One region of the Enterobacter sp. 186315 genome, then DNA from elsewhere that is predicted to be linked to it. Evidence: riboswitches for the same ligand, from Rfam matches in the RefSeq annotation. Region 1 holds a riboswitch; each other region holds the start of a gene.
What was found. Region 1 has a riboswitch for thiamine pyrophosphate ahead of thiC (phosphomethylpyrimidine synthase ThiC). Riboswitches for the same ligand answer to the same signal wherever they lie in the genome.

Region 1 (7,919 bases):
CTCAAACCCCATCTCGCGGATGGCTGCACACTCGCGCGCAATCTCATATGTATCGAGCGTTTTGCGCTTAATGCGGTTGCTCATGGAAAAGCCGCAGTAGGTGCAGTCGTTGGCGCACAGGTTGGAAAGATAAAGCGGCACGTAGAAGCTCACCGTGTTGCCAAAACGCTGGCGGGTGAGCCGCTGCGCCCGCTGGGCCATTGGCTCCAGATACGCGCTGGCCGCCGGAGAGAGCAGGGCCATCAGGTCGTCGCGGGACGGGTGACGGGCCGCTAACGCCCGCTCCACGTCCGCCGGTGTTTTGCCGTTGATGCGCAGGCGAATATCGTCCCAGTCGAGCTGCCGCCAGCGGTCGGTAAAGGTGGTCATCAGAAGGCCTCCAGAAAACCGGTCAGCGGGCTGGTGGCCTGCGCCTGCGCGCTGCGCGTGCCGGGACCGGACTCCCGCGCCAGCAGCCCCGCCTCAACCGCCAGGCGAAACGCGCGCGCCATCGTCACCGGATCGTCAGCCACCGCAATGGCGGTGTTCACCAGCACCGCGTCGGCCCCCATCTCCAGCGCCTGCGCGGCGTGGCTCGGCACGCCAATCCCCGCGTCAACCACTACCGGCACCGTCGCCTGTTCGATGACGATCTCCAGCATCGCCCGGGTTTCCAGCCCCTGGTTGGAGCCAATCGGCGCGCCCAGCGGCATCACCGCCGCGCAGCCGACCTCTTCCAGCCGCTTGCACAGCACCGGATCCGCGCCGCAGTAGGGCAGGACCGTAAAGCCCTGTTTAACGAGCGCTTCCGCCGCTTTCAGGGTTTCAATCGGATCGGGCAGCAGCCAGCGGGCGTCCGGGTGGATCTCCAGCTTCAGCCAGTGCGTGCCCAGCGCTTCTCGCGCCAGCTGCGCGGCAAAAATGGCCTCTTCCGCCGTTTTGGCGCCGGACGTGTTCGGCAGAAGCGTCACCCCCGCCGCCAGCAGCGGCGCGAGGATCGCATCGCCGTGGTTGCGCAGGTCAACGCGCTTCATCGCCAGCGTCACCAGCTGGCTGCCGCTCTCGCGGATGGCGTCTACCATCAGCTGCGGTGAGGCGAATTTTCCGGTGCCGGTAAAGAGGTGTGACTCAAAGGTTTTGTCGGCAATACGTAACATCTCAACCCCCTGCGATAACCTGAAAAAGCAGGATGCTGTCGCCTTCGCTCACCTGCTGATGTTCCCACCGCTCGCGCGGCAGGATCTGTTGATTTAGCGCCAGCGCGGTGCCCGGCTTAAGCTGGCGCAGCCTGTCGAGCAGCCCCGCCACGGTGAGATCGTCGTCGCACGTCATCGGCTCATCGTTAAAGAGAATGCGCATGGTGGCCTCCGCATACCGGACAGTGGCTGGCCCGGTGCAGGGCCAGGTGCCGCCAGCCGCCGGAGCGGGCGTCGAACAGGCGCAGCGTGTTGCGCTCCGTGTCCATGCCGCAGAGCAGCTTGATGGCTTCCAGCGCCTGAAGCGTTCCCATCACGCCCACCACCGGGCCAAGAATGCCCGCCGTGCGGCAGTTGCGCTCCGGCTCGGCATCGTCTGGCCACAGGCAGCGGTAACATCCCTGCGCCCACGGCGGCGTCAGCACCATGAGCTGCCCGCCAAAACCCACCGCGCTGGCGCTCACCAGCGGGATATTCTGCGCCACGCAGGCGGCGTTAATGGCCTGCCGCGTAGCCATGTTGTCGGTGCAGTCCAGAACCACATCCGCACGCGCCACTTCGCGACGCAGGTTTTCGCCGTGGAGGCGCTCCTGAAGGGCAATCAGCTCGATATCCGGGTTCAGCTGGTTCAGCCGCTGCCGGGTGATCTGCGCCTTCGGCTGGTTAACATCGTCCGTGGTAAAGAGGATCTGGCGTTGCAGGTTGCTGAGGTGAACTTCGTCGTCGTCCGCCAGCACCAGCGTGCCCACGCCTGCACCCGCCAGATACAGCGCGGCCGGTGCGCCTAAGCCCCCCAGACCGACAATCAGCACCCGGCTGGCGAGCAGCGTTTGCTGCCCGTCGATGGCGATATCCTCCAGCAGGATCTGGCGGCTGTAGCGCATAAAGTCACGATCGTTCATCACCCGCTCCTGCCAGCGTTAACAGCTGCGCGGTGGCTGCCTGCCAGTCAGCGGCCTGCGTGATGGCGCTGACCACGGCGATACTTCCCACGCCGGTTTCCAGCACCGCCGGGGCGCGTTCAAGGCTAATCCCGCCGATGGCGACGGTCGGGTAATCGGCCAGACGCTCGATATGGCGAGCAAGCTGCGCCAGCCCCTGCGGCGCCGACGGCATCTGCTTGGTCTGCGTCGGGAAGACGTGGCCGAGGGCGATATAGGACGGACGCGCGGCGAGGGCGATATCAATTTCCATGTCATCGTGCGTTGACACGCCGAGCCGCAGCCCCGCCTCGCGAATGGCGCTCAGATCGGTGGTCTCCAGATCTTCCTGACCCAGATGCACGCCGTAAGCGCGGTGCTTAATCGCCAGCCGCCAGTAGTCGTTGATAAACAGCCGGGCGCTGTACTGCCGCCCCAGCACAACGGCGGCGACCACGTCGGCCTCTACCTCGTCATCGCGCTTATCCTTGATGCGCAGCTGAAGGGTGCGAACGCCGGCCTGTAGCAGACGCTCAATCCACATCACGCTGTCCACCACCGGGTAAAGGCCGAGCCGGAAGGGAACCGTTGGGAAATCGGGCTGGTACATTATGCCTCCTCTTTTTTGAGGTAGATCTCGCCGCCTTTCGCGCGGAAGTTCTTGGACATCTCCGCCATTCCCACCTCGATGGCCTGGGCGGCAGCGTAGTCGCGCACCTCCTGGCTGATTTTCATCGAGCAGAATTTTGGCCCGCACATGGAGCAGAAGTGCGCCACTTTGCCGGACTCCTGCGGCAGAGTTTCGTCGTGATAAGCGCGGGCGGTGAACGGGTCGAGGGCCAGGTTGAACTGATCTTCCCAGCGGAATTCAAAGCGTGCCTTCGACATGGCGTTATCGCGGATTTGCGCCCCCGGATGGCCCTTCGCCAGATCCGCCGCGTGGGCGGCGATTTTGTAGGTGATCAGCCCCTGCTTCACGTCCTCTTTGTTCGGCAGGCCGAGGTGCTCTTTCGGCGTCACGTAGCAGAGCATCGCGCAGCCAAACCAGCCAATCATCGCCGCGCCAATCCCGGAGGTGAAGTGGTCGTAGCCCGGCGCGATATCGGTGGTCAGCGGCCCCAGGGTGTAGAACGGCGCTTCGTGGCAGTGCTCCAGCTCTTCGGTCATGTTGCGGCGGATCATCTGCATCGGTACGTGTCCCGGGCCTTCAATCATCACCTGCACGTCATACTCCCAGGCAATTTTGGTCAGCTCGCCCAGGGTATGCAGCTCGGCAAACTGCGCTTCGTCGTTGGCGTCCTGAATCGAGCCGGGGCGCAGGCCGTCGCCCAGCGACAGCGAGACATCGTGGGCCGCGCAGATTTCGCAAATCTCGCGGAAATGTTCGTAGAGGAAGTTTTCCTGATGATGGGACAGGCACCATTTCGCCATGATCGAACCGCCGCGCGAGACAATCCCGGTCAGGCGTTTGGCGGTCATCGGCACGTAGCGCAGCAGCACGCCCGCGTGGATGGTGAAGTAATCCACCCCCTGTTCGGCCTGCTCCAGCAGCGTATCGCGGAAGGCCTCCCAGGTGAGGTTTTCTGCTATGCCGTTCACTTTTTCCAGCGCCTGATAAATCGGGACGGTGCCGATCGGAACCGGGCTGTTACGCAAAATCCACTCGCGGGTTTCGTGGATGTAACGCCCGGTGGAGAGATCCATCACCGTGTCCGCGCCCCAGCGGGTTGACCACACCAGCTTTTCCACCTCCTCTTCGATAGACGACGTCACGGCAGAGTTACCGATGTTGGCGTTCACCTTCACGAGGAAGTTGCGGCCAATAATCATCGGCTCGGATTCCGGGTGGTTGATATTGGCGGGAATAATGGCGCGCCCGGCGGCCACTTCGTCACGCACAAACTCCGGGGTGATATTTTCCGGCAGGCGCGCGCCAAAGCCCTCGCCCGGATGCTGGTGGCGCAGCACCTCGCTGCGGATGCGCTCGCGGCCCATGTTCTCGCGGATGGCGATGAACTCCATCTCTGGGGTCACGATCCCCTGACGGGCGTAGTGCAGCTGGGTCACGCGTTTGCCCGCTCTGGCGCGTTTTGGCGTCAGCAGGCCGGTAAAACGCAGTTCGTCCAGACCGTCGTCAGCAAGGCGTTCCTTGGTATACGCGGAGCTTTGCTCGTTTAGCGCCTCGCTATCGGCGCGGGCGTCAATCCACGGCTGGCGCAGCTTTGCCAGCCCCTGCTGCACGTTAATCGCCACCTCAGGGTCGCCGTAGGGGCCGGAGGTGTCGTACACCGGGATTGCTTCGTTCTCTTCAAACTGCGGGTGCTCTTTGCTGCCGCTGATAAGGGTAGGGCTTAGCTGGATCTCACGCATCGGCACGCGAATATCCGCCTGGGAGCCGGTAATGTAGATCCGTTTTGAGTTGGGGAAAGCGGTGCCTTCCAGAGTGTCGATGAAGCGTTGTGCGTTTGCGCGCTGTTCGCGGCGGGTCAGTTTTGTGGCAGACATAGCTCATTCCAAAAGTGAAGGACGTGGCTTGTCAGACGACGGATGAAGCAAGAGGAGATCGCCCGGAGGCGATACAACAGCAGATAGACTCTTGTTCCCTTCGCAGGTATTAGCCTGATCAGGTTCCGCGGATCCCGAATTAACGGTCTCAGCCTGCGTTTTGGCAACGCTAGGCACTCCGACAAGAAAAATCCCCCTCCGAAGAGGGGCGAATGTTTGTAAACTACTCGTTAACGACTCAGAACTCAAGCGGGTGGCGCGACGTTCTCTTCGTTGCCGAGCTTCAGATTGTTATCCAGCGCCAGGCAAATAAGCTTATCCTCCAGCGTGAAGCGCTCTTCCAGCGCCTCGCCCAGATCGGACAGCGCCTGCTGGAACTCAAGATAGTTATCGTGATCGATAGCGTTCTCAAGCGTGGAGTCGTAGTAATCCATAATCTGCTGGGTATTGTCCTCCAGCTGCGGATAAAGCCTCGACGCGGTTAATGCGAGACCTGTGCCTTCCATTTCGCGGATAATGCGCTCATAAATATTGAAATGGCCGTCGGACAGGTAGTCGACCAGGCTCTGACAAAAATCATCCAGCGCTTTTTCGTTCAGACGCATGTAGGATTCTTTGCCAGGCTTAATACCGACCAGATTGTAATAAGCAACGAGCAGATGCTTGCGCACATGTAGCCAGCGATCCACCAGTGTGTTACTTCCTCCAACGCGCTCTGTAAGGCTTTCTAGCTGGTTTAACATGTTCGACTCCACAAGGTTTAGAATTAACTCTGCGTACCCAAAATGTAATCACAATGCTAACAACATGTCAGTGAAGCGAAGGTAGTGCAATAGATATGGATCGTATTATTGAAAAATCAGATCGCGGCTGGTGGTTAGTCTGCCACGAACAAAAATTATGGCTTCCTGCGGGCGAAATCCCGTTTGGCGCGGCGGACACGTTCGATCTGGTGGGGCAACCTGCGCTCAGGATCGGCGAGTGGCAGGGCGAGTCGGTATGGCTGGTTCAGCAGGCGCGCCGTCAGGATATGGGATCCGTTCGCCAGGTGCTCGATCTGGATGTCGGGCTGTTTCAGCTTGCCGGTCGCGGCGTGCAGCTCGCGGAGTTCTACCGCTCGCACAAATACTGCGGCTACTGCGGCCACACCATGCACCCGAGCAAAACCGAGTGGGCGATGCTGTGCAGCCACTGCCGCGAACGCTACTACCCGCAAATTGCCCCGTGCATCATTGTCGCCATTCGTCGTGATGATTCCATTTTGCTGGCGCAGCACACCCGCCATCGCAACGGCGTGCATACCGTGCTGGCTGGGTTCGTCGAAGTGGGCGAAACGCTGGAGCAGGCGGTCGCGCGCGAAGTGATGGAAGAGAGCGGCATCAAGGTGAAAAACCTGCGCTACGTCACCTCTCAGCCGTGGCCCTTCCCGCAGTCGCTAATGACCGCCTTTATGGCTGAATACGACAGCGGCGAGATCGTCATCGACCAGAAAGAGCTGCTGTCGGCGGACTGGTATCGCTACGACGATTTACCCCTGTTACCGCCGCCGGGCACCGTGGCGCGTCGCTTAATTGAAGATACTGTGGCAATGTGTCGGGCCGAGTATGAGTAATGTTACACTGGAGCCATGACGCTTAAGGAACTGCAAAAATGACCGAACTGAAGAACGATCGTTATCTGCGCGCGCTGCTGCGCCAGCCCGTTGATATCACCCCCGTGTGGATGATGCGCCAGGCAGGCCGCTATCTGCCAGAGTACAAAGCCACGCGCGCGCAGGCGGGCGATTTTATGTCGCTGTGCAAAAACGCCGAGCTGGCCTGCGAAGTGACGCTCCAGCCGCTGCGCCGTTTTCCGCTGGATGCTGCGATCCTCTTCTCGGACATTCTGACCATTCCTGATGCGATGGGCCTCGGCCTCTATTTCGAAACCGGCGAAGGCCCGCGTTTCACTTCGCCTGTCAGAAGTAAAGCCGACGTCGATAAGCTGCCGATCCCCGATCCGGAAGACGAGCTGGGCTACGTGATGAACGCGGTGCGTACCATTCGCCGCGAGCTGAAAGGCGAAGTGCCGCTGATTGGTTTCTCCGGCAGCCCGTGGACGCTGGCGACCTACATGGTGGAAGGCGGCAGCAGCAAAGCCTTCACCCTGATCAAAAAGATGATGTACGCCGAGCCGCTGGCCCTGCACGCGCTGCTCGACAAGCTGGCGAAGAGCGTCACCCTCTATCTCAACGCGCAAATCAAAGCGGGCGCGCAGTCGGTGATGATTTTCGATACCTGGGGCGGGGTGCTGACCGGGCGTGATTATCAGCAGTTCTCGCTCTACTACATGCACAAAATCGTCGATGGCCTGCTGCGTGAAAACGAAGGCCGTCGCGTACCGGTGACCCTGTTCACCAAAGGCGGCGGTCAGTGGCTCGAAGCGATGGCGGCGACCGGCTGCGATGCGCTGGGTCTCGACTGGACCACCGACATCGCCGATGCGCGCCGTCGCGTGGGCGACAAAGTGGCGCTACAGGGCAATATGGATCCGTCTATGCTCTACGCGCAGCCTGCGCGTATCGAAGAAGAGGTGGCAACCATTCTGGCCGGTTTTGGTCAGGGCGAAGGCCACGTCTTTAACCTCGGTCACGGCATCCATCAGGATGTCCCGCCAGAACACGCTGGCGCCTTTGTGGAGGCAGTACACCGACTTTCTGCGCAATATCACAAGTAAGGAGTGGTTATGGATCTCGCGTCATTACGCGCTCAACAAATCGAGCTGGCCTCATCGGTTATCCGGGAAGATCGTCTGGATACGGACCCACCGCAGTACATTGGCGGCGCGGACGTGGGGTTTGAGCAGGGCGGTGAAGTGACGCGAGCGGCGATGGTGCTGCTGAAGTATCCCTCTCTTGAGCTGGTGGAGTACAAAGTCGCGCGTATCGCCACCACCATGCCGTACATCCCCGGCTTTCTCTCTTTCCGTGAATATCCCGCGCTGCTGGCAGCGTGGGAGCAACTTTCGCAAAAACCTGACCTGCTGTTCGTTGACGGACACGGGATCTCGCACCCGCGGCGCTTAGGCGTTGCCAGCCACTTTGGTCTGCTGGTAGATGTACCGACGATAGGCGTGGCGAAAAAGCGTCTGTGTGGCGCATTCGAACCGCTCTCCGCCGAGCCCGGCGCACTCGCGCCGCTGATGGATAAAGGCGAGCAGCTGGCCTGGGTCTGGCGCAGCAAAGCGCGGTGCAACCCACTGTTTATTGCCACCGGCCATCGCGTCAGCACGGACAGCGCGCTGGCGTGGGTGCAGCGCTGCATGAGAGGCTACCGTTTAC
Region 2 (7,919 bases), on a different contig from region 1:
TGGACAGCGCCGACTGGCAAATTCATTCCGGCAAACCATGATTTTAACCTATTAAGCTGGCAGGGTTGTAACTTGGCACATCTGCAACAGGTAATCGTTCATGAGAAAAGCGGATCAGGAATCACCCAGGATTATCTGCATATGTTTCCTTTATTTTCAGTCTGCTATTTGAATGATGGTCTTCACTGGGAATGATGAAATCAAAATTTTGTCTACCATTTTGATGCCGATCAAAAAAGTCTTTAGGAATCATCTTGAAATGGAGGTTCAGAGTATTCATATAGTTTGAGTATTCATTTCAAAAGGAAATTGGATCTATGGCAAATTGCGAAGATCAGCATCGTTACTGGGATTTTTTTGAAAAGCTTCCTGACGATCAAGGAGGAATGGGTAGACATAAATGTTGTGGTTGCGCGTATGAAAAAGGTTATGAAGCAGGTATAAGGCGCGATGAAACACTTTGGATTAATTTAGATTCCCTTCCTGAAAGCCAAGCTGGAAATGTAAGGCATAAGAGCCCGCATGCTGCCTATGCTCAGGGGTATCTTGACGGAATATCTATGTCTTATGGAAAAAGTAATCGTTGATGAAACTTATCGAAGGGAGAAGAAATGACTAGCCGAAGAATTGCTTATGCCTATTACGATCCAAAATGGAACAAATCAACGATGCCAATTGTAGCGCTAAACAGAGTTGAAGTTGAGCCGTTGGAATATGAAGCAGAAATGAAAGGATATCTTCACTGTCCTTCATGCTATGAACCTTTGTTAAGAGTTCCAGGAGATCCAGCTGTGTCTATCATGGCGAATGGCGCTGAAGCTCTTTTTAGACACTACCCTGATGAAGACGCACCGTATTGCCGTTTACGAAGTGGGATCATGGTTGGGAAAAAATACGATAACGAAGCCGAAGCAGCACAAGCCGTTGAAGATGGTGAACTTATTATTATTAGTGGTTTCAAGCAAGAGCGGCCTCAGAATAACGCAAGACAACATGATGAGGAACATGCTGAACTGGTTGAAACAGAATTTGAAAGTGAGAATGGGCCGCCTGTTAATGTTCCTGCCTCTAGGCATGAAGGCCAGACCTTCAACCTACCAAGTAAGGTGACAAGCGTTCAATCGTTGTGCACCAATTTTCGCCAAAACTACTATCGAGATATCCACGTTGCGGTAGGGGACCATGTATATCATTATGTTTTAGCAGAGTCTTTGAAAGAGGCTGCTGAGATCGATTCTGAAGATGATATTCCCAATTTTTATTTTGGAGAAATTGTACGCATAGATCGATTTGAACATAACAGTCACGTATTTTTGAGGCACCCTAGGCTTGTTGGCAATGTCGATTTCAGAATATCTGCCAGTAATGGTGATTTGGATGCCAGAGGAATTACTCAGGCAAACGCATTGAGGCGGATTCTGCTCTTTTTTGGAAAAATAGCCTCATGTGGTGCAGGATACTGGTCCAAAGATAAAACGTGGGGAGAAATTGCCATACTTCCAGCGAAGTATGAGGATTTTCTTCGTACGAACTACAGACGTGACGAAGAGTAATTTTCAACATGTTTCAAATAGCAGGGGCATTTTTTTTTGCCCCTGACTAGCGTCAGTGTAATTGTCACTCATCCTTTCACACATTGCCCAAAAGGTTCGCTTTAGCCGTTTACAGCACTTCCCGCTAGCATTACTATCCCGTTCAGAGATTAATGAGAAGCATTAATCTCAAACTTTTGATTTTGTAGTAAATGACTCGGGGTGCCCTTCTTTGTGAAGGCTGAGAAATACCCGTATTACCTGATCTGGATAATGCCAGCGTAGGGAAGTCAGATGCCTTCCCGGACATCGCTTCTTCACGCAAGGCAGGAGCGATACCATGCAGCCTGACCTGCTCGATCTACACGTTTTACATCAGTTCCGAACCCGTTCTCCGCTTACCCACTGTATGACCAACGATGTCGTACAGACGTTCACGGCCAACGTGCTGCTGGCGCTTGGCGCGTCACCTGCGATGGTGATTGAGGCCGAAGAGGCCGAGCAGTTCGCCGCGCTGGCGGACGCGCTGCTCATTAACGTCGGCACGCTCACCGCGCCCCGGGCGCAGTCGATGCGCCGGGCGATTGAAAGCGCCGTGGCGGCAGGCAAGCCCTGGACGCTCGATCCGGTTGCGGTGGGGGCGCTGGCGTTTCGCACCCGCTTTTGCCAGCAAGTTCTCTCCCTCCAGCCTGCCGCCATTCGCGGTAATGCCTCCGAAATCCTCGCCCTTGCCGGGATGAGCGCGGGCGGGCGCGGCGTGGATACCACCGATACCGCCGCCAGCGCGCTGCCTGCGGCACAGGCGCTGGCGCGGCAGACCAACGCGATTGTGGCGGTGACCGGGGAGGTGGATTACATCACCGACGGGCAGCGCACCCGGTCGATAGCGGGCGGCGATCCGCTGATGACCCGCGTGGTGGGAACGGGCTGCGCGCTCTCGGCGGTAGTAGCGGCCAGCTGTTCGCTACCCGGCGACAGGCTCGACAACGTGGCGGCGGCCTGCGGCTTTATGAAACGCGCCGGCTCGGTTGCCATAAGCCACTCTCGCGGCCCGGGCAGCTTCGCCAGCGCGTTCCTCGATGCGCTCTACGCGCTGGAGGATCGCGCATGAAGCGAATCAACGCATTAACCATTGCCGGGACCGACCCGAGCGGCGGGGCGGGGATCCAGGCCGATCTCAAAACCTTCTCGGCGCTGGGGGCGTACGGCTGTTCCGTTATTACCGCGCTGGTGGCGCAAAATACGCGCGGCGTGCAGTCGGTGTACCGCATCGAGCCTGATTTTGTGGCGGCGCAGCTCGATTCGGTGTTCAGCGACGTGCGCATTGATACCACCAAAATCGGGATGCTGGCGGAAACGGATATCGTCGAGGCGGTGGCGGAAAGGCTCAGGCGCTATGAGGTGCAAAACGTGGTGCTCGATACCGTGATGCTGGCGAAAAGCGGCGACCCGCTGCTCTCATCCTCGGCGGTGGATACGCTTCGTAAAAAGCTGCTGCCGCAGGTGGCGCTGATCACGCCAAACCTGCCGGAGGCCGCCGCGCTGCTCGACGCGCCGCATGCGCAAAACGAGCGCGAGATGAAAGCCCAGGGCCACGCGCTGCTGGCGATGGGCTGCGGGGCGGTGCTGATGAAAGGCGGTCATCTTGATGATGCCGAAAGTCCGGACTGGCTCTTTACCCGCGACGACGAGGTGCGTTTTACCGCCCCGCGCGTGCAGACCAAAAACACCCACGGGACGGGATGTACGCTCTCGGCGGCGCTGGCGGCGCTGCGCCCGCGCCATCAGAACTGGGGCGATACGGTACAGGAGGCCAAGACCTGGCTTTCTGCCGCGCTGGCCAAAGCCGATACTCTGGAGGTGGGTCACGGTATTGGGCCGGTTCATCATTTTCATGAATGGTGGTAGATCGTATACTGGCAGGAAACCTCACGCCTGAGAAAAACAGAGATGGAACAAGCGCATACCCGGTTAATCGAGCAGTTACTGGAGCGAATTTCCGCACCGGACAACACGCCCCTGTACCTGAAGTTTGCCGACACGGTGAAAAACGCGGTGCGCAGCGGCGTGCTGGCGCACGGCAATATCCTGCCGGGCGAGCGCGATCTGAGTCAGTTAACCGGGGTGTCGCGCATTACGGTGCGTAAGGCGATGCAGGCGCTGGAGGAAGAGGGCGTGGTGACCCGCGCCCGCGGCTACGGCACGCAAATCAACAATATCTTTGAATACTCCCTGAAGGAGGCGCGCGGGTTTTCTCAGCAGGTGGTGCTGCGCGGCAAAACGCCCAACACGCTGTGGGTGAATAAACGGGTGGTGAAATGCCCGGAAGAGGTCGCCAGCCAGCTCTCGCTGCCCGCGAACAGCGATGTCTTTCTGCTTAAGCGTATTCGTTACGTGGATGACGATGCCGTATCGATTGAGGAGTCCTGGGTGCCGGTGGGGTTAATTCACGACCCGGACGCGATCGGCATTTCGCTTTACGACTATTTCCGCAGCCAGAATATCTTCCCGCAGCGCACCCGCTCCCGCGTCAGCGCCCGGATGCCGGACAGCGAATTTCAGACGCACATTAAGATGGATGACAAAATTCCGGTGCTGGTGATCAAGCAGGTTGCGCTCGACCAGCAGCACCGGCCCATTGAGTACAGCATTAGCTACTGCCGCAGCGATCTATACGTCTTTGTGTGCGAGGAGTAGTTCCTCGCGCGTTGGCGCACAATCGCCGCCCCGGTGGCTCACCACCCAGGCGGCAACCGCGTTACCCAGCCTGACCGACTCCGCCAGGCTCCAGCCCGCCGCCAGCCCGGCAAGCGTCCCGCCCGCATGGCTGTCTCCCGCGCCGATGGTATCCACCACGGTGGCCGCAAACGCCGGAACGTTGCCGGACTGTCCCGCCTCATACCAGGCCGCGCCGTCTTTGTCGTGACGCACAATCAGCGGCGAGCCGAAACGCTGCTGCCAGTGAGCGCCCAGCGACTCTACCTCCACGCCGAGCCTCTCTGCGGCAAGCTGCGCCTCCTGACGGTTAAGCGAAACAATCGGTTTGCAGGCCATGATCCGCGCCATCAGGTCGTCGGGGATATCGGCAATACGCGGGCCAAAGTCGATAAATGCGGTGACGTCCTGAAGATCTTCCAGCCAGCGCGTCAGCATCTCGCCGCTCGGCGAGGCCAGCTGATAGCCCGACAGATACACCAGGCTGTTTTGCGGCACGCTAAGCGAGTCAAGCCAGCCCTGCTGCCACTGGTTCTCGACGCCGCTGAACGACATAAACGTCCGCTCGCCGTCCGGCTCCACCAGCGCCAGGCACCAGCCGTTATCGCCATTTTCGGCTTCAACGGCGCTGTGCAGATCCTGCTTTTGCATGGCGTTGCGGATAATATCCGCCCACACGCCGTGGCCGACGGGTAGCGCGTTTTGCGCCGAAATGCCGAGGCGCTTCAGGGCGATGGCAATATTCAGCGCGCAGCCGCCGATGTTCACGCCCTGCTGTTTAAGTTCGATATCGCAGCCGCGCCAGGGCAGGGCGTAGGCGTCGGCGATGACGTCTATCACCGCCGCGCCCAGCACCGTCACCGGACGCGTGGCCTGCAATGTCTCAAGGTGTCGGGCAAACGAATTCATACCCCCTCCCGTTTCTCCCGGTAGTGCAGCAGTTTTTCGCAGTAATGGCCGAAATCAAGCTGATTGACGGCGTCGAGCTCTGCCTTCAGCGCCGGATCGATAGCCTGTACGCCGTGCAGCGCGCCGCAGACGGCGGTCGCCATCGCGCCGATGGTGTCGGTATCGCCGCCGAGGTTAGCGCATAACATCGCGCAGCGGTTCGGGTCGGTTCCGGCCAGTTCGACCATCGCGATAGCCGCCGGAACGGACTCGATGGTGCTGGTGCCCGCGCCGACCAGCTGATACACCTGCTCGCTGGCCGATTCCGTGCCGTTGGCTTCGCGCACGACCTTGAGCGCCAGTTCGATACGTGCCGCCAGCGAAGCGCTGAAGGTGGTGGTTTTCGCCTCCTGAGCGTAGCGCGCGATCCCCGGCAGGGCATCAACGATGTTCTGCCAGCGCTCTCCGTCAATCGCGCGGGAAATCGCCCAGGCAATGACCACCGCACCGGCAACGGCGAGGTCGGATTTATGGGTCGGGCTGGAGGCCAGCGCGACCTGCTCAACAAAGTGTTCAAGGCGGGTCGCCGGCAGCAGGCAGCCCAGCGGGGAGGCGCGCATCGCCGCCCCGTTGGTGACGCCGTTGTTCTCCAGTTCGCTCACCGGTTTGCCGTCACGAATGGCGTTCAGCGCGATTTTAGAGGTCGGGCCGAGCACGTTTTTATTGAACGCGTCGAACCCTTCCGCCCAGCGCAAAATGTGTCTGCCGATAGCGTCGGCGTTAATCTCGCCGTCGCATTCGATGATGGCGTCCGCGAGGCACAGCGCCATTGAAGTGTCGTCGGTAAACTCGGCGCGGTTGAAATAGCAGGCGGCGTTATTCTCCGCAGGCCCCGGCAGGAAACGGTCGATCCAGCCGAAGTGCGCCTTCACGCGCTTGCGCGGCCACAGCTCCGACGGCATGCCCATCGCATCCCCCAACGCCTGCCCGTAAAGAGCACCGAGAACACGTTCTTGTTTCATTTAACTTCCCCTTGTGTCAGCGCGGTATCGCCATCAACCACCTCAATTGCGGTGATCTCTTTATCCGATTCGCGGAAAAACAGCATAAACAGCACGGCAATCACGGCAATCATGATCCCGCCGAATGCCCACATTCCGGCCCAGTTGAAGGTCAACCCGTTCACCGGCTCTTTGTATGCGAACATTTTTTCCATCATCACGCCGCCCAGGCGGTAGCCCAGCAGGCTACCAAAGCCCTGACAGCACAGCGTAATCAGGCCCTGCGCCGCGGTGCGCATGTGCGCGGGCGCTTTTTTGTCCACGTAGATGTACGCGGTCACGTAATAGAAGTCGTAGCTCACGCCGTGCAGCAGAATGCCGAGGAACAGCAGGGCGTAGGTGAAGTATTGTTCCGCGCCGCCGTAAACGAAAAAGCCGTAGCGGATGGCGGCGGTAATCAGACCCAGCAGCAAGACCTTTTTAATACCAAAGCGTTTGGTAAAGAACGGCAGGGCGAGCATAAAGAAGATTTCGGAGAACTGGCCGAGGGTCATCCAGCCGGTGGCGTTTTTCATCCCCACTTCGGTGAGATAGCCGTTGGCGAAGATGTAGTAGAAGGCCAGCGGCATCGCGAACAGGAACGAGCAGAAGAAGAACACCAGGAAGTTCTTGTCGCGCAGCAGGATCAGCGCGTCGAGGCCGAGCATCACCTTGAAGTCGAGCTTGCCGGTGCTCTTCGGCGGCGTGTTCGGCAGGAACAGGGCAAACACGCCCAGCAGCGCGGAGCTGGCGGCGGTCATCAGCAGCGGAATGTTGGTATCCGAAATGTCGCTGTAGCCGAGCATCTGCGGCAGGAACCCGCAGGCGAGGCCGGAGGCGATCCAGCCGATGGTGCCCATCACGCGGATGCGCGGGAAGTCCGCTTCCACATCGTCCACGTTGGCGAAGGCGATGCTGTTGGTGAGCGCGATGGTCGGCATATAGGTCAGGGAGTAGATCAGCAGCAGCGGGAAGAAGGTGCTGAACTGGGTTTGCTGCGCGGCGAAGTACATCAAAATCGCGCCGGCGAACATCAGCACCGACAGCACCTTCTGGGCGGCGAAGAAGCGGTCGGTCAGCGAGCCGACGAGAATAGGCGAGAGGATCGCGGCGATGGCGGTACAGGCATAAGACCAGCCAATTTCCCCGGCGGTAAAGCCGCTTTTGCTCAGCCAGAGCCACAGCGGCACAAACCACGCGCCCCAGATAAACCATTCAACAAACATCATGAATGACAGTTGGACTTTCGTTTTCATTGTTTAATCCTGCATGTCAGAGAGGGTACGCCTTTAACATACCACTCAATAATACCTTTTAAATACCTTTGGCGTGAATGTATGACCGATGTAACATTTTTGTTGTAAATGAATCGAGCCAGCAGATTGTGCTTAAAAAAGTTGCAGACGCTGGAAAATCTGTTAAGTCGGTACCAGGATTAGTCTGCCTGCACACTCCAGGCTTGGATCACACGCTCCGACCTCACGTCGGACTTACGGGAGCATCACTATGACTGATATTGCGCAGTTGCTTGGCAAAGACGCCGACAGCCTTTTACAGCATCGTTGTATGACCATTCCAGCCGACCAGCTTTACCTGCCTGGCCATGATTACGTTGACCGCGTGATGGTTGACAATAACCGCCCGCCTGCCGTGCTGCGAAACATGCAGACGCTGTATAATACCGGACGTCTTGCCGGCACAGGGTACCTGTCTATTCTGCCGGTTGACCAGGGCGTTGAGCACT
Region 3 (7,919 bases), on a different contig from region 1:
GTTTGCGGCGATCGCCCTGGCTGTCGGAACGCTTTGCCAGCCACAGGCTAACCAGGATCCCGGCGATGGCGTTGACGGTATAAAACAGGCCGACCCAGAACGGCTGCGCGCCGACCTCACGGCTCAGAAACAGGCTCAGGGTGGGTGCCTGTAGCGCCCCGGCCACGCCCATCATAAAGGCCACCAGCATAAAAGCGGCGTACACGCCGTTCAGGCGGCGACCCATCGTCATCAACCAGAGCATACAAAATCCTTGTGAAAGCCGTTCGATATGGGCAGGAATACTAAACGAAAAAAGCCAGCAAAAACATTTTGCTGGCCGGTGATTAGCACCAATACTCAGTCACACATGATCGAGGCGAGTTAGCGAGAAGAGGTCGGATTCGTAACATCCCACTGCATCAGATCTTCCAGCATTTTCAGCCGCTGCTCAGCAGACTGGCGGGCCAGCCAGGACACTCCCTTTGTCGCTGAAAAATAGCGTTGGTAAAACTGACGTGCGGTTGACCTCTTCATAATTTACCTCCTCGCTTCATCGGGAAGAATTATTGGCCTAATATAGGGATTAATAAATTGCTGATTTTTTGTCAGGAGTTCCTCTTTTATGCCCTCTGGTCGTCTGCAACAACAATTTATCCGCCTCTGGCAGTGCTGCGAAGGGCAGTCGCAGGAAACCACGCTGAACGAGCTGGCCGAGCTGCTGAACTGCTCGCGCCGCCACATGCGCACCCTGCTCAACACCATGCAGCAGCAGGGCTGGCTAAGCTGGGAGGCGGAAGCAGGACGCGGCAAGCGCTCGCGTCTGACCTTCCTCTACACCGGGCTGGCGCTACAGCAGCAGCGGGCGGAAGATCTTCTTGAGCAGGATCGAATCGATCAGCTGGTTCAGCTTGTCGGCGATAAGGCCGCCGTTCGGCAGATGCTGGTGTCGCACCTCGGCAGAAGCTTCCGTCAGGGGCGGCACATCCTGCGGGTTGTCTATTACCGTCCGATGAAAAACCTGTTGCCCGGCAGCGCCTTACGCCGCTCTGAAACCCACATGGCGCGGCAGATCTTCAGCGGGCTGACGCGCATAAATGAGGAAAACGGGGAACTGGAAGCGGATATCGCCCACCACTGGCAGCAAATTTCCCCCCTGCACTGGCGCTTCTTCTTACGCCCCGGCATTCATTTCCATCACGGCCGCGAGCTGGAGATGAGCGACGCGATCGCCACTCTGGAGCGCGCCCGCAGGCTGCCGCTCTATTCGCATATCGTGCGTATCCACTCTCCCACCGCCTGGACGCTGGACATCGAACTGTCGCAGCCGGACAAATGGCTGCCGTGGCTGCTGGGATATGTCCCGTCAATGATTTTGCCTGCCGAATGGCACTCCATGGCCAACTTCGCCAGCGTGCCGATTGGCACCGGGCCCTATTCGGTGGCGCGCAATAACAATAATCAGCTTAAGATCCGCGCGTTCGACGACTACTTTGGTTATCGCGCCCTGATCGACGAAGTTAACGTCTGGGTTCTGCCGGATATCAACGAAGAGCTGAGCGTCGGACTGACGCTTGAAGGACCAACGCGCGGCGAAAAGGCGGTGGAGAGCCGTCTTGAAGAGGGCTGTTACTATCTGCTGTTTGACAGCCGCACCCATCGCGGGGCAAACAGGGAGGTGCGAAAGTGGATAAGCCACATTCTCGCACCGGCAAACCTGATTTATCACGCGGAAGAGCAGTACCAAACCTACTGGTTCCCGGCTTACGGCCTGCTGCCCCGCTGGCACCACGCCCATCCGCAGCAGTGCGAAAAGCCGGCCGGGCTGGAGTCCATCACCCTTAGCTACTACCGCGAACATGTCGAGCACCGTTTTATCGCCAGGATCATGTCCAGACTCCTCGCCGCGGTGGGGGTAACGCTGGAGATCCGGGAGATGGATTACGACGACTGGCACCGTGGCGACGAGGTCAGCGATATCTGGCTGAACAGTGCTAACTTTACCCTGCCGCTCGATTTCTCCCTGTTTTCGCACCTGTATGAAGTGCCGCTCATTCAGCACTGTATTGAACGGGACTGGCAGCAGGATGCCACGCAGTGGCGCGCGGGGGAGATGAACCTGGCCGTGTGGTGCCAGCAGCTGCTGGCGGAACAGTCAATTGTGCCGCTGATCCACCACTGGCTGATGATCCAGGGCCAGCGCAGTATGCGCGGCCTGCGGATGAATACCCTCGGCTGGTTTGATTTTAAATCCGCCTGGTTTGCGCCGCCGGAGCCATAATGCTTTCGCAATATTCACCAAATCATTACAATACTGTCGTTCTCAACGGGGTGCTGCATCACTGATGTGCGCTGAGATAATACCCGTCGAACCTGATCCGGATAACGCCGGCGAAGGGATTTGAGGCTGTCTCTCAAAATCCTTTGCCACTCAACTTTGAGGTGCAAAGTGTTAAAAATAGTTCTTCCCCTGCTGGCGCTGTTTGCGCTGCCTGCTTTTGCGAAACCCGTTCTGACGGTCTACACCTACGACTCCTTTTCTGCCGACTGGGGCCCTGGCCCGGTGGTGAAAAAAGCCTTTGAAGCCGACTGCAACTGCGAGCTGAAGTTCGTGGCGCTGGAAGACGGCGTTTCGCTGCTCAACCGTCTGCGCATGGAAGGCAAAAACAGCAAAGCCGACGTGGTGCTTGGTCTCGATAACAACCTGCTGGATGCGGCCTCGCAGACGAAACTGTTCGCTAAAAGCGGCGTCGCGGCGGATGCCGTTAAGGTGCCCGGCGGCTGGAAGAATGACACCTTCGTGCCGTTCGACTACGGCTACTTTGCGTTTGTTTATGACAAGAACAAGCTGAAAAACCCGCCAAAAAGCCTGAAAGAACTGGTCGAAGGCGAACAGAAGTGGCGCGTCATTTATGAAGATCCGCGCACCAGCACCCCGGGCCTCGGCCTGCTGCTGTGGATGCAAAAAGTGTACGGCGATAAAGCGCCGGAAGCCTGGCAGAAGCTGGCGGCGAAAACCGTCACCGTGACCAAAGGCTGGAGCGAAGCCTACGGCCTGTTCCTCAAAGGGGAGAGCGATCTGGTGCTGAGCTACACCACCTCCCCGGCCTACCACATTATTGCCGAGAAGAAAGATAACTACGCGGCGGCCAATTTCGCGGAAGGTCATTACCTTCAGGTGGAAGTCGCTGCGCGCACCGCCGCCAGCAAACAGCCTGAGCTGGCAGAGAAGTTCCTGAAGTTTATGGTCTCCCCGGCGTTCCAGAACGCTATCCCGACCGGCAACTGGATGTACCCGGTCACCGACGTTGCGCTGCCAGCAGGCTTTGAAAAGCTGACAAAACCGCAGACCTCGCTGGAGTTTACGCCGCAGCAGGTGGCCGCACAGCGCGCCGCATGGGTAAGTGAATGGCAACGCGCCGTCAGCCGCTGATCCCCGGCTGGCTGCTCCCCGGACTGCTCGCCGCCGTTCTGATGGTGGCGGTCAGCCTGGGGGCATTTCTGGCGCTGTGGCTTAACGCGCCGGATAGCGATCTGCTCGCGCTCTGGCACGACAGCTACCTGTGGCACGTGATCCGTTTCTCGTTCTGGCAGGCGTTTCTCTCGGCGCTGCTGTCGGTGGTGCCCGCCATCTTCCTCGCCCGCGCCCTTTACCGCAGACGCTTCCCCGGCAGACAGGCGTTACTGCGCCTGTGCGCCATGACGCTGATCCTCCCGGTGCTGGTGGCGGTGTTCGGTATTTTGAGCGTTTACGGGCGTCAGGGCTGGCTGGCCTCGCTCTTTGCCCTGCTCGGCCTGGAGTGGAATTTCTCTCCCTACGGGCTGAAAGGCATTCTGCTGGCACACGTCTTTTTCAATATGCCGATGGCGACGCGCCTCTTTTTACAGGCGCTGGAAAGCATTCCCGGCGAGCAGCGTCAGCTTGCCGCCCAGCTGGATATGCGCGGCTGGTCGTTCTTCCGCTTCGTTGAATGGCCGTGGCTGCGCCGACAAATTCCCCCGGTCGCCGCGCTGATCTTTATGCTCTGCTTTGCCAGCTTCGCCACCGTGCTCTCTCTCGGCGGCGGGCCGCAGGCGACCACCATCGAGCTGGCTATCTATCAGGCGCTGAGCTACGACTACGATCCGGGCCGCGCGGCGCTGCTGGCGATCGTGCAGATGATCTGCTGCCTGGGTCTGGTGCTGCTGAGCCAGCGCTTAAGCAAAGCGATTCCCGTGGGACATAACCACATTGCGGGCTGGCGCGATCCGCAGGACAGCCTGCACGGTCGGATAAGCGATATCGTTCTGATTACGCTGGCGCTCCTGCTTCTGCTGCCGCCGCTGCTGGCGGTGGTGGTGGATGGGGTGAATCTGAACATGCTTTCGGTGCTGCAACAGCCCGTGCTCTGGCAGGCGACCTTTACCTCGCTGCGCATCGCTCTCGGAGCCGGGGTATTGTGCGTGCTGCTGACCCTGATGCTGCTCTGGAGCAGCCGCGAGCTGTACGCCCGCGAGCAACGCAAAGCCGGGCAGGCTCTGGAACTGACGGGCATGCTGATTCTGGCGATGCCCGGCATCGTGCTGGCAACCGGCTTCTTTTTACTCTTCAACAGCACCGTCGGCCTGCCCGAGCGCGCCGATGGCATTGTGATTTTCACTAACGCCTTAATGGCTATTCCCTACGCGCTCAAGGTGCTCGAAAACCCGATGCGCGACGTGAACAGCCGCTACAGTTTACTGTGCCAGTCGCTGGGCATGCGCGGCTGGCAGCGGCTAAAGGTGGTGGAGCTACGCGCCCTGAAGCGCCCGATTGCGCAGGCGCTGGCCTTCGCCAGCGTGCTGTCGATTGGGGATTTCGGCGTGGTCGCGCTATTTGGCAACGAGGATTTCCGCACGCTGCCCTTCTGGCTTTATCAGCAAATCGGCTCATACCGCAGCCAGGACGGCGCGGTGACGGCCCTACTGCTGCTGCTGCTCTGCTTTGCCCTTTTTACCGTTATCGAAAAACTTCCGGGACGCGATGTTAAAACTGATTGATGTAACCTGGCTCTATCAGCATCTGCCGATGCGTTTCTCCCTTTCCGTGCGTCAGGGCGAAATGATTGCCGTGCTTGGCCCAAGCGGTGCCGGAAAGAGTACGTTGCTCAACCTGATTGCCGGTTTTCTGCAACCGGCGAGCGGCACCCTGACGATCGAGAACCGGGACCATACCCACACGCCGCCCGCGCGTCGCCCGGTGTCGATGCTGTTTCAGGAAAATAACCTGTTTACCCACCTGACCGTGCGGCAAAACATCGCGCTCGGTATGAATCCGGGGATGAAGCTGACCGAGGCCCAGCGCGCGAAGCTGGACACCATCGCGGTGCAGATGGGGTTAACCGACCTTCTCGACCGACTGCCGGGTGCGCTGTCAGGCGGCCAGCGTCAGCGCGTGGCGCTGGCGCGCTGTCTGGTGCGCGAACAGCCGGTGCTGCTGCTGGATGAGCCTTTCTCCGCGCTCGATCCGGCACTGCGTCAGGAGATGCTGGCGCTGGTGAAAGACGTCTGCGAGCGCCAGCGGCTGACCATGCTGATGGTGTCGCACAGCATTGAAGACGCGGCCCGTATCGCCCCGCGATCGGTGGTGATCGCAGAGGGACGTATTGTATGGGATGGGGAAACGGAGGCGCTGCTGAGTGGGAAAGCGGAGGCGTCTGCGCTGTTGGGGATCCGTGCGGGCTGATGCCCTCACCCTGGCCCTCTCCCACGGGGAGAGGGAACTGTTTCAGCGACTCCAGTGTCCGGGAGCCCCCTATCGGCTCACCACCTTCAATAAAATCTCCCCATACACCGGCATCAGCGGATGGCGAATCAGCGCCACCAGCGCCACCACCGCGACGCCCAGCGTCAGCGGGGCAAGCCACAGCAAACGCGCGCGCGGGAGAAAACGCGTCAGACGATCGACGGACGCTTTCGCGCTTCGCCATAGCCGCCAGCACAGCCATGCCGCTATCCACAGCAGTAGCGCGGTTGCCAGCAGCAGCCACTTAAACTCGCCGCTCTGCATTCCGGCAGGAATATCGATAGCCGCGCCCGCGAGGATCCCCGGCAGGAAGTAAAACGGCGGCCAGAAGACGCAGCCGATGATATTGGGAACCACGAATTTCGCGACGGGCAGATCCAGCATCCCCGCCACCATCGGCACCAGCGGACGGGTCGGGCCGACGAAACGCCCCACGAGGATGGTGAACATGCTGTGCTGATGCAGCGCGTGCTCGGTTTTATCCAGCAGCGCTTTGTTCTTTTTCATGAATGACCAGCGGTGCAGCGGCTTTTTAAAGCGCCAGCCCAGCCAGAAGGAGATCCAGTCGCCCAGCAGACAGCCGACGATACCCGCGAGCCACGCCTGCCAGAAATTGACCTCGCCGCTGCCGATCAGCGCGCCAAGCCCCGCCATCATCACGGTGCCGGGTAAAATCAGTCCGACAAGCGCCAGCGATTCAAGAAACGCCACCAGCGCCACGGCGATGAGCGAGTACATAACGGACTGGGTAATAAAGTGTTCCAGCAATGCCTGCATAACTATTCCGGTCAGAAAACGAAGCTGGGATTCTGCTAACAGGCCCTCACCGCGTCAAGGCAACAATTGTCTGAATAGTTTACTGGCAGTTATACGACTTCACCTGCCGGATCGTCTGATTTTACGTTTATTCACACCCGGCGCGGAATTCGCTCGGGCTGGCGCCGGTGCATTTCTTAAACACCCGCGAGAAATAGAGCTGATCTTCAAACCCCACGTTGCGCCCGACGGTGGCAATCGGCATTCGGGTGGTGCTGAGCAGCAGTTTTGCCTGGCTGATTCGTTGATCTTCGCGCCAGCTCAGCACGCTCACCCCCAGTTGCTGGCGGAACAGGTGCGACAGGCGGGACGGCGACAGGCACACGTGCTGGGCGACGCTGGCGATATCAAACTGGCTGTCCGCCAGATGATCGCTGATGTACTGGCAGGCGTCGCGCACGCGGTTGTCCAGCGGCGGGTTCAGCGATTCGTTGATCGCCTCCATGCGCCGCAGCAGCACCTGCTCGAGCAGATTGATGGCCAGGTGCTCGGCGTAGCGCCCTCCCGCCTGCCCCGCCTCGATAATCTGCGCAAAAAGCTCGCGAAACAGCGCCTGATGCCCGTCGTCAGGACGGTAAAAACCGGTATGGGCAAATATCGCGGGCCACGACAGCCACTCCTGCCAGTAGGCGCGCGGGCGGAAGTAGACCCACTGGTGATACCACTCTTTGGCATCCGGATGGCGGCCGTAGTGGTGAATTTCGCCCGGCGGGAACAGCAGCATGTCGCCGGGCCGGCAGATAAACTGCTGGTCACCGTTCTTGATTACCCCCTCGCCCCGCACGGTGAGGTTGAGAATAAACCCTTTCATTCCCAGCGGTCGGTCAACGTAAAAATCGAGATACCCCTCCGCCTCGATAGGGGTCAATCCCGCCACCAGATGGGCGTTAAACGAGTAGCCCGGCAGCAGGGGATCGCTTTGCGTTTCGGCCATAGATTCAGTACTCCCGGCAGTCTTAAAGGAAACCAATTGTCCATATCGATAAAAGCAGTATAAAAACGGGCTGCGAGAAGATCTAAAAAGCATCACGCCGCTTTTACGTCCGCTCAATTTCTGCTTTTGCCCCTGATTTCTCCGTCGACGCGCGCGGATAAGCAGTAACAAAAGTGTCTATAAGTGCGGCAGAAATGTCCACATTGAATATTTGCACGGCGTCACACTTTCAATCGCAACAGCAATTTAGTCCATAAGATTAGCGGATCCTGCCTGACGATTTTTTCCCTCACTCTCTAATGTTCTTCCATACCTGTTTTTTTGATGGAGCAATACCATGGCAATTGCGATTGGCCTCGATTTTGGCAGCGACTCGGTTCGCGCGCTGGCAGTGGACTGTACGACCGGCCAGGAGATAGCGACCAG

Region 2: another riboswitch for thiamine pyrophosphate. It lies ahead of thiM (hydroxyethylthiazole kinase); the one in region 1 lies ahead of thiC (phosphomethylpyrimidine synthase ThiC).
Region 3: another riboswitch for thiamine pyrophosphate. It lies ahead of thiB (thiamine ABC transporter substrate binding subunit); the one in region 1 lies ahead of thiC (phosphomethylpyrimidine synthase ThiC).

Annotation. Positions count from the first base shown of each region.
Region 1 is NZ_JBPTTK010000031.1:15,894-23,812, forward strand. Features, by position in the region: gene thiH (2-iminoacetate synthase ThiH) at 1-369, opposite strand, end outside; gene thiG (thiazole synthase) at 369-1,136, opposite strand; gene thiS (sulfur carrier protein ThiS) at 1,138-1,338, opposite strand; gene thiF (thiazole biosynthesis adenylyltransferase ThiF) at 1,322-2,077, opposite strand; gene thiE (thiamine phosphate synthase) at 2,064-2,705, opposite strand; gene thiC (phosphomethylpyrimidine synthase ThiC) at 2,705-4,600, opposite strand; TPP riboswitch at 4,679-4,791, opposite strand; gene rsd (sigma D regulator) at 4,846-5,343, opposite strand; gene nudC (NAD(+) diphosphatase) at 5,439-6,212, shown strand; gene hemE (uroporphyrinogen decarboxylase) at 6,251-7,315, shown strand; gene nfi (deoxyribonuclease V) at 7,325-7,919, shown strand, end outside.
Region 2 is NZ_JBPTTK010000007.1:152,109-160,027, reverse strand. Features, by position in the region: partial or broken gene ACSVHP_RS10525 (hypothetical protein) at 1-195, shown strand, start outside; gene ACSVHP_RS10520 (hypothetical protein) at 318-587, shown strand; gene ACSVHP_RS10515 (hypothetical protein) at 612-1,553, shown strand; TPP riboswitch at 1,741-1,837, shown strand; gene thiM (hydroxyethylthiazole kinase) at 1,873-2,643, shown strand; gene thiD (bifunctional hydroxymethylpyrimidine kinase/phosphomethylpyrimidine kinase) at 2,640-3,440, shown strand; gene ACSVHP_RS10500 (GntR family transcriptional regulator) at 3,483-4,229, shown strand; gene ACSVHP_RS10495 (PfkB family carbohydrate kinase) at 4,203-5,156, opposite strand; gene ACSVHP_RS10490 (ADP-ribosylglycohydrolase family protein) at 5,153-6,157, opposite strand; gene ACSVHP_RS10485 (nucleoside permease) at 6,154-7,431, opposite strand; gene fbaB (class I fructose-bisphosphate aldolase) at 7,682-7,919, shown strand, end outside.
Region 3 is NZ_JBPTTK010000002.1:315,449-323,367, reverse strand. Features, by position in the region: gene ACSVHP_RS03900 (sugar efflux transporter) at 1-244, opposite strand, end outside; gene sgrT (glucose uptake inhibitor SgrT) at 364-516, opposite strand; gene sgrR (HTH-type transcriptional regulator SgrR) at 605-2,260, shown strand; TPP riboswitch at 2,297-2,397, shown strand; gene thiB (thiamine ABC transporter substrate binding subunit) at 2,429-3,412, shown strand; gene thiP (thiamine/thiamine pyrophosphate ABC transporter permease ThiP) at 3,388-4,998, shown strand; gene thiQ (thiamine ABC transporter ATP-binding protein ThiQ) at 4,982-5,683, shown strand; gene ACSVHP_RS03870 (DedA family protein) at 5,753-6,520, opposite strand; gene araC (arabinose operon transcriptional regulator AraC) at 6,648-7,493, opposite strand; gene araB (ribulokinase) at 7,831-7,919, shown strand, end outside.